3 regions of the Aliiglaciecola sp. 2_MG-2023 genome follow, and region 2 is predicted to be linked to each of the others. Evidence: predicted binding sites of a transcription regulator. Region 2 holds the regulator's gene; each other region holds the start of a gene.
What was found. Region 2 encodes FNR, which switches genes on or off when oxygen is low (the NO sensors DNR and NnrR bind a similar motif). Its sites were predicted from a motif close to TTGATCTAGATCAA; they were not measured.
Positions count from the first base shown of each region.

Region 1: a site for FNR is predicted at 1,857-1,870, ahead of gltA (citrate synthase). Genes of this name have one in related genera too.
Region 3: a site for FNR is predicted at 1,925-1,938, ahead of Q4567_RS17595 (GbsR/MarR family transcriptional regulator). Genes of this name have one in related genera too.

Region 1 covers NZ_JAUORY010000017.1:55,503-58,666, reverse strand. The annotation lists gene sdhA (succinate dehydrogenase flavoprotein subunit) at 1-943, opposite strand, end outside; gene sdhD (succinate dehydrogenase, hydrophobic membrane anchor protein) at 940-1,290, opposite strand; gene sdhC (succinate dehydrogenase, cytochrome b556 subunit) at 1,284-1,658, opposite strand; gene gltA (citrate synthase) at 2,062-3,164, shown strand, end outside.
Region 2 covers NZ_JAUORY010000005.1:234,731-237,894, reverse strand. The annotation lists gene ttcA (tRNA 2-thiocytidine(32) synthetase TtcA) at 1-5, opposite strand, end outside; gene uspE (universal stress protein UspE) at 142-1,074, opposite strand; gene fnr (fumarate/nitrate reduction transcriptional regulator Fnr) at 1,189-1,926, opposite strand; gene Q4567_RS07565 (sulfite exporter TauE/SafE family protein) at 1,952-2,617, opposite strand; gene ccoS (cbb3-type cytochrome oxidase assembly protein CcoS) at 2,614-2,799, opposite strand; gene Q4567_RS07555 (heavy metal translocating P-type ATPase) at 2,822-3,164, opposite strand, start outside.
Region 3 covers NZ_JAUORY010000021.1:44,729-47,892, forward strand. The annotation lists gene Q4567_RS17580 (DNA-binding domain-containing protein) at 1-295, opposite strand, end outside; gene Q4567_RS17585 (DUF692 domain-containing protein) at 288-1,136, opposite strand; gene Q4567_RS17590 (DUF2282 domain-containing protein) at 1,152-1,505, opposite strand; gene Q4567_RS17595 (GbsR/MarR family transcriptional regulator) at 1,992-2,537, shown strand; gene Q4567_RS17600 (cytochrome ubiquinol oxidase subunit I) at 2,642-3,164, shown strand, end outside.

The DNA.
Region 1 (3,164 bases), on a different contig from region 2:
GTTTAAGTTTAATATGCGTACCCCAAGGACCTTCACATCCGCGACCTTCACGAATCTCAGTCATCATTGAACGGGCAACAACGTCACGACCAGCCAAATCTTTAGCATTTGGTGCATAACGTTCCATGAAACGCTCACCGTCTTTATTAAGAAGGTATCCACCTTCACCACGGCAACCTTCGGTTACTAGCGTACCAGCACCGGCTATACCTGTTGGGTGGAACTGCCACATTTCCATATCTTGAACTGGAACACCAGCTCTTAATGCCATACCAACACCGTCGCCAGTATTAATGTGTGCATTAGTGGTTGAAGCGTATATACGCCCTGCACCACCGGTAGCCAATACTACCGCTTTAGATTTAAAGTAAACGACTTCACCACTTTCAATGTCAATAGCAGTACAACCGACTACATCACCATTTTGGTTTTTGACGAGATCAAGGGCATACCATTCACTGAATACTTTTGTTTTATTTTTAACATTTTGCTGATAAAGCAAATGCAATAATGCGTGGCCTGTACGGTCAGCCGCTGCAGCTGTACGAGCGCCTTGCTCACCGCCGAAGTTTTGAGATTGACCACCGAAAGGACGTTGATAAATGCGACCGTCTTCAAAACGAGAAAATGGCAAACCCATATTTTCCATTTCAATGATCGCTTCAGGACCAGTCTTACACATATATTCGATAGCGTCTTGGTCACCGATATAATCAGAACCTTTAACCGTATCGTACATGTGCCATTCCCAGTTATCTTCATGGGCGTTTCCTAAGGCTACAGTGATTCCGCCTTGGGCAGACACTGTATGTGAACGTGTTGGAAACACTTTTGAAAGTAACGCACAGGACTTGCCTGATTGAGAAATTTGTAAAGCTGCTCGCATTCCAGCGCCGCCAGCTCCTACTACTACTGCATCGAACTCATGAACCGGAATACTCACTTCACACCCCACAAAACAAATAAACCAACTGCAACATAAACAAAAGCAATAATGTTAAGTACATATTGTAACGTTGCTCTTAAACCTGGAGCCTTGACATAATCGGTTAAAACTTGCCATAGACCAATTCTTACATGGTACATAATTGCGACTAGCGTAATGAAAGTGAAAACTTTCATAAATATGCTAGAGAACAAATCTCTCCATACTTCAAAAGTCACCACAGGAGTGGCGATAAAGAAATATGTCATGTAAAAAGAAAATAAGGTAATGATAAGTGCCGTAGCACGCAGAGTAACAAAATCTTGCACTCCATTACGTTTCAAACTCGCTTGTTCCGTTACCACAATATCACTCCTATAACGATAGTCACTAACACCCACAAACCAATAGTGGCTTGTGCGCTTAAATTACCTGACTGAATTTCTTCCCAATGACCCATGTCCATAATCACGTGACGGATACCGCCAAGGATATGATAGGTCAATGCGGATAAAGTACCGATAGCCACGAATTTACCAAGGGGCCCTGCCATAACTTCTTGCACTGTATTAAACCCATCAAGGGAAGATACAGATACAGCCCAAGCCCAGATTACGAAAATCAGAGCGAAGAACATTGCGACACCGGTTGCCCGATGTAAAATAGAAACTATAGCTGAAGGGGGAAAACTTATCGTATTGAGTTGCAGATTGACTGGTCTTTGTTTTTTCACTTTATGTGCCTGTAATCATTGTTGAGGTTTGACGCATTTAATTAAAGTTATTTTATTGTATAGTGCATAAACGAAAACTGAGTTGAACAAGTTCAACTGTTAACACTTTGTTAATTAACTATTAAACCTTTAACAACTAAGCGTTTTTTTTCATTTAGTGGCACAAAGTATATCCAGCGTTGAGCTTAATTACAATTTTTGTTCTAGATAAAAAAACTGTTTATTCAAAGTTTTCGATATTAATAGGTATTCTGAATACATTATGAGAATAAATATTAAACATTCATGTATTAAAATTGACTTGCAGCAACTTTCTAAGTACAAATAGCACACTTTTTTTCATGGCTGTTATTATTTAAAATATTTATAACAGTTTAAGAACTTAGTCTAAGGAGAACATCTTATGGCAGAAACTAAAGCCATTTTAAAGGTAGGCGACAAAGAGGTAGAACTTCCGGTACTTTCGGGAACTGCTGGGAACGACGTAATAGATGTTCGAGCTTTAGGCTCTAGCGGTTACTTCACTTTTGACCCTGGTTTTATGGCTACTGGTTCTTGCGAATCATCCATCACGTTTATTGATGGAGCTAAAGGCGTATTGCTTCATAGAGGTTATTCAATCGAAGAGCTTGCCAGAGACGCTGATTATATTGAAGTTTGTTATATGTTGTTACACGACAAAACGCCAACTTCAGAAGAATATGCTGATTTCAAAAACACTATTACACGTCACACATTGGTTCACGATCAATTAACAAATTTCTTTAGAGGTTTCCGCAGAGACGCGCATCCTATGGCCATGTTATGTGGAACAGTAGGCGCACTTTCTAGCTTCTATCATGATGATTTAGATATTTCAGATCCTGAACAACGTCTTCGTAGTGCATATCGCTTAATCGCTAAAATGCCTACTTTAGTAGCCATGTGTTACAAATATAATGTTGGTCAACCCTTTGTTTATCCTCGTAATGATCTAAGTTATGCAGAAAACTTCTTAAACATGATGTTTTCTGTACCAGCTGAAGATTACAAAATCAGCCCTGCTGTTGCTAAAGCTATGGATCGTATCTTTACGCTGCATGCTGACCACGAGCAAAATGCATCGACTTCTACAGTAAGACTTGCAGGTTCTTCAGGTGCTAACCCATATGCGTGTATCGCAGCTGGTGTTGCATCTTTATGGGGACCGGCTCACGGTGGAGCTAATGAAGCTTGCTTAAACATGCTGCAAGAAATAGGCAGTGTTGACCGTATTCCAGAGTTTATCGACCGCGCTAAAGACAAGAATGACCCTTTCAGACTAATGGGATTCGGACACCGTGTTTATAAAAACCACGATCCTCGTGCAACTGTTATGCGTGAAAGCTGTCACGAAGTGCTAGAAGAAATGAATATCGATGATCCTTTGCTAAATGTAGCTATGGAACTTGAAAAAATCGCCTTGAGCGACCCCTATTTCGCAGAGAAGAAACTTTTCCCGAATGTGGATTTTTATTCAGGTATCAT
Region 2 (3,164 bases):
GACAGAGACTCGACCTTACTCATCTTATTCCTAGAAAAACATTGCTATCAGCGCGGATTATACCTGTCCTCATAAAGGACATAAACACCCTAAATTTAAATGTTTGCAGTCATTTTCTAAGTATCACAAGGTTATGTAAGGTTAATGTTTAAGAGGACACTCAAAGCCTTCTGGTTTAATTGCTAAAACGTCACAATTGAGTGAATCTATTGTATGTTCAGCCGTGTTACCGATAAGGGCGGCTGTAATACCGGTGCGACCTACAGTACCGATAACCACTAACTCTGCGTCGATAGCTTTTGCCACTGAAGGAATGACATCCTCAGGCAAACCTTCACTAAGATGCTGATTTTCTTGTGGGATATTGAATTCTTGAGCGTGCTCAAGCATACATTTGGCGTGGTGTTGTTTAACTGACTCTGTATAGCCAACCGGATCGAACTCTGGTATTTCGATGGCAATATTAACCGGTGTACCTGGGTAAGAATTAACCAAGTTTACATGTCCTTCCAGTAAATCAGCCATCAATCCAGCGGTTTTAGTGATTAACTTGTTTAAGCTATGATGTTCTTCATCTTCACTGCCCACATCTACCGCAGCTAAAATATTGCCATTAATAGGCCAATCATGTTCTTTAACAAGTAAAACTGGAACCGGTGATTTACGTAGGATATGCCAATCAGTCGGGGTGAATATCACTGACTTTAGGGTGTCATGCTCGTGGGTTCCTTTGACGATTAAATCATAGCTGTGATCAATCACTTCGAACAATACACTTTCATATGGCCGATTATGCCAGACCACTTTTATATCTACTGAAATAGATGAGTTAGCCGCTAGGGGTTCAACTATATTGGCAAGCCAATCGGTTTTGTCATCCACCACAGCTTGGCGCATCGTTTCTCTTTCATCCACGGTGAGCATAGTGGTCATTTCATAAGAGAAATCATATATGGACAGAAACGCAGTAATACTGGCGCCGGTCTTTTCTGCCAATAAAAGCGCTCTTTTAAACGCTTTTTGATCTTCTGTAGTTGGGTCTACAACAGCTAGTATTTTGTTAAATACGGACATAAATTAATTCCCTTCAAACGTTTACACTACGTATATTAAGTGTATGGCTACTTTAGCTAGTTTGCCAATTAACAGACTAATTGTTTTGACCTGAATCAATTTAAATTAAAAGACTTAACCGCAGGCTTGTTTATTTAAAACGTGTTCACCAAGTTTCTCTCTAAGTACCGCCAAATTGAGAATTTGTATAAATTTCCCATCAACTTTGATGATATTTTCTTTTTGAAAACGGGTGAGTAAACGACTGACGGTTTCAACAGTTAAACCAAGGTGATTACCAATTTCGTTTCGGGTCATGGTTAAATTAAATTCTAATTCAGAAAAACCGCGGGAGCGAAAACGATCTGATAGATTAATTAGGAAGTGGGCAAGACGTTCTTCTGCTGTGCGCTTGTTTAATAACATCATGAGACTGTGATCTTGGTTTATTTCTGTGCTCATAATTTTAAGCATTTCTTTGCGCAGTGTAGGAAGTTGTGCGCTCATAATATCTAACTTGTCGTAAGGTAACTCACAAACCATGGAGGTTTCCATCGCTTGATTATAACTTTGATATTTTTCAGAAAATAGTCCATCAAAGCCGACAATATCACCGGGAAAATGAAACCCTGTAATTTGTTGTTCGCCATCGGGAGAGGTTATGTAAGATTTAAATGAGCCCGTTCTTACTGCAAACAGCGACGTAAATTTTTGCCCAGGAATAGTTAATTGATCATTTTTATGCAAAGGGCGCTTGCGTTCTATGATTTCGTCCAAACTCTCCATTTCAGTCTGATTCAGAGCCACCGGTATACATAGGTGATTAAAACTGCAGTTTTGGCAGCGAATACTGAACTTGTTCGGATCTGACATTAGTTAATTCCAATTAATTCATTAGTTACCAATTATGAATCCCTTGGTAACATAAAATCAAGCCAAATAAGCATAATAAGACTGCAACGCTTCGTTTTACCACTGGTTGGGTCAACCATCCTCTTATTTGGCTGGCGCTGGCTCCCATTGCTAACATGATGGGCAAAGTGCCCAAGCCAAAGCAAAACATGGTGATAGCACCTTGTACCACACTGCCGGTGGAAACACTCCATGTTAACGTCGAATAAACCAATCCACAGGGCAACCAGCCCCAGATTAGGCCATAGGGTACAGCATAGATTGGGTGTTTAAAGGGAATGAAACGCTTTGATATGGGACTAATTTTACGCCAAAAAATAGCGCCAACTTTTTCTACTTTAACCAGTAGTTTTGACCACTGTCCCACATATAATCCAAGCAGAACCATAAATACTCCGCCAAAAAGGGTCAGTGCTTGAGGATTGATAAAGGATTTTGTGGTGACGATCTGACCCAACAGCCCAGCGATTGCGCCAGCGAAACTATAAGATAAAATGCGGCCTGAATTATAGGCAATTAAATACGGCCATTGTGACTTATTCTTTGGTAATGCAAACGTAAATGAGGTCACAATTCCACCGCACATCCCAGCGCAATGCACACTTCCAGCAAGTCCGATTAATATTGCAGAAAACCAGCTTAAGTCGTTCATTTGTCGTTAGTTTTTGGCTTTTTTACTTGTACTTTTTTATCCACGTCATCATCGAATAGAATGTTGTATCCTTGACGCTCTAAATCTTCAAACTGATTGGATTTGACCGCCCAAAAAAAGATCCCTATGGCTAACAGTACTAGCACAATAGCGATGGGGATTAGCACATAAATAATACTCACTTTAATTTCCTATTAGCGCTGGTTAACGTAGTAAACGAATAGAGTTTGCGACCACAATAATTGAACTTAACGACATGCCAATTACGGCCATCCACGGGCTTAAATATCCGGCTACTGCTAGGGGAAGAATTAACGCGTTATAGCCAATGGCCCAAACCATGTTCTGTTTGATTTTGGTACGCACTTTAATCGCCATACTAACAGCAAACTTAACATTACTTAATTTTGAATTTAATAAAATGATATCGGCAGAACGTTTCGCCATGTCACTGGCGTCACCTACCGCAATTGATACATCAGCAGCGGCCAAAACTGGGGCGTCATTGATGCCATCACCAATCATCAAAACTTTGTGTCCTTTGGCT
Region 3 (3,164 bases), on a different contig from region 2:
GTTGCAAAAAATCGTTTAAATACTCAGGAAAAATTTCACCATATTCTGCCAAAACAGGTGATGTGGGCGGGTTAGTTAAACAGAATTGTCGAGTTAAGGTTTTAAAGAAGTCCTCACCTAATAACTTCTCAGCACTTGGGTACTTGCGTTGCAACGCATCAATACAACTACTAATAAAGGTGTTCCGATATACCGCCAAGCGAAGTTTATTTTGTCCATCATCAAGATGTTCGGTGACATCTTGTATGTCTCCAGTTTGTACATAGCCCATTAAGGCGAAATGAAAATCACTCATAGCTAACAACTTTACTACTTTGGATTAGCTCTCGTGCAATATTGCGTTCTGCCAGCAGTTCAGCAAACGGCGGTAAATTTGCATCTCGCTCTATCAGCACAGGACAAGGACCAATGTGACTTAAAGCATCATTTAAAAGTGCCCAAACCGCATTCGACACATCACTATCATGAGAGTCAATTAACAAATCTTTCTCGATAGGGTCAACCGAATGACCAGCCACATGAATCTCACCGATAGCTGTAGCTTCAAGATTGCCAATGTATTGCTGTGGGTCAATCCCAGTGTTGTTCGCGCTTATAAATAAATTGTTAACATCCAGCAAAATACCGCAGCCAGTCTTATTCACCAAAGACATCATAAATTCCGCTTCGGACATGTCAGATTTAAAGTTGAGATAATTAGCAGGATTCTCTATCAGTATGGGCCGTTGAATTGCATTTTGTAACTGGTCAATATTCTCGGCAGTACGAAGAAGGGATTGAGTGGTAATTGGTGTAGGCATTAAATTGCCCATATAATTTCCGTCAGCACCTGACCAAGCTATATGTTCAGAAAAAGCTGCGGTAGGAACCGAATTGACTAAACGAACCAATCGCTTGAGATGCTCGGGATTAAGTGGGTTTGGTCCACCAAGCGAAGCCCCAACACCATGAATGCTTAACGGAAATCGCTGTGCAACTTCCTGTAATTTTGCAAGTCTAGGACCACCCTGCATCAGGTAGTTTTCTGCATGAACTTCGAACCATAAATGACCATCAACCTTACTTGGTATAGCGTCAAAATGTTCTGGTTTTAAACAAATGCCCGCATCTGCGGGCAATTCAGTTAGCTTTATCATTCGGAAATGAAACGCTTAAGCAATTGGGTCTTTAGAACCAGCACCATTTGGTGTGATTATGTATTCACATGAACCTTTAGGTGCATAAGTCCATGCATTTTTTTGGAAATCAACGGTAGAAGTCCCTTCACAACTTGTGCCAGCGCCAGCTTTACAATCGTTCTCACCGGCTAAAGCAATCCCATAACACTTGTCTTTACGTCCACGTAGTCTATTGCCATCTTTCCATTCTTGGAAAGCGACTTTCACTTTTTCAGGTGTCGCATCTGCTAATGATAATTGATCATTTGGTTTAGCAACGGCGACTTGAGAAGCGGCAAGAGTGGCACCAATAAGTAAAGCAGTTTTAATCGAATTGTTATGTTTCATAAATCGTATCCTCAAAATATTTAGTTGTGAAAAACGGGCTACTTTTTGAACAATGTAGTCCATTATGTAAGTTAAAGACCATTAGCCTTTCGTTAAAATTTCAAAAAAATATTTTATTTAGAAAATTATTTTGTTTAAGAAGTGGATTAACAAAAAATGAAAAAGTATAAAATTTTTATGAATATCAATTAGCTGCCTCCATCGCCAGTTCGCTTTCTAACGGCTAAAATGTGTTGAAAAAAACATCCAAAAAGACCCCCTTTATTGGCGATTAAGTAGGGATCTAATCGCAATAAACGCTGCTAATTTGGTTTAAATATTATTCTTCGCTCAATACAAAAAGCATATTTCATACAAAAATCCTCACCGAAACTCTTAACCATTCCGCCAATAGCAAACACAAATAAATAAAATAATATTTGATCTGCATCAATTAGTGTTTATAATTTTCAGAAATTACTGAAACTTCAGAAAAGAGTCTTGATTATGAAAATGACACCCATGATAGAAACCTTCGTTATGCATTTCGGTGAAATGGGTAGTCGATGGGGTTTTAATCGAACTGTTGGTCAAATGTATGCGCTTTTAGTAATAAGTGAAGAGCCTTTAAGCGCAAATGATATTGCAGAGGCCCTGAATGTTTCTCGCGGTAACGTCAGTATGGGATTGAAAGAATTACAGTCGTGGCGACTAGTGCAAATGCATCATGTTCCCGGAGATAGAAAAGACTATTTTAAATCTTTAGGCAGCATTTGGGATATGGCCAATAAAGTATTTGAAGAGCGTCGAAAACGGGAAATTGAACCCACTATGAGCGTGCTTCGAGATACTCTTTTGGTTACACCGGCAAATCAACAAGAAGAATATGCGCAACGACAGTTACAAGAGATCCATGACTTATTAGAAAACGTCACACAGTGGAGTGAAGAACTGCAACGTCTGAGTCCTGAAAAAATGGCAACCTTAATGAAGTTAGGTTCAGGCGTCGGAAAGGTCTTAGATATGAAGGATAAGTTCCTAAAAAGCAGTTAAATCAAACATGCAAAAAGCAGATTATCGTCGTACGCAGGGTTAAATTCATCGAGTTTTAAATTTAAATAAACAACGGCTAAAATCAGCGCCGCTAGGGGGTTTCAATGGCAGATGTAATGCTACTTTCTCGCATTCAATTTGCAGCTAACATTAGTTTTCATATTTTATTTCCAGCCATAAGCATTGCTATGTGCTGGATGCTTTTCTATTTCCGCGTTCGTTTTCACATTAGTAAACATCCAGTGTGGATGCGAATCTACCGTTTTTGGGTAAAGGTATTCGCCCTCACGTTTGCAATGGGTGTGGTGAGTGGCATTACAATGTCATTTCAATTTGGCACCAACTGGCCAGGTTTCATGGCTACGGTAGGTAATATTGCGGGGCCACTCTTGGCCTACGAAATAATGACTGCGTTTTTCTTAGAGGCAACCTTCTTAGGCGTGATGTTATTTGGTATTAACCGCGTGCCGCCTTGGCTCCATACTTTATCTACCTTTATAGTTGCAATAGGAACCTCACTTTCAGCGTTTTGGATTTTAGCCCTTAATTCGTGGATGCATACCCCAACAGGTTTTGAGATGCGCGATGGCGTAGCTTATGCGGTTGACTGGTTTGAGATTATTTTTA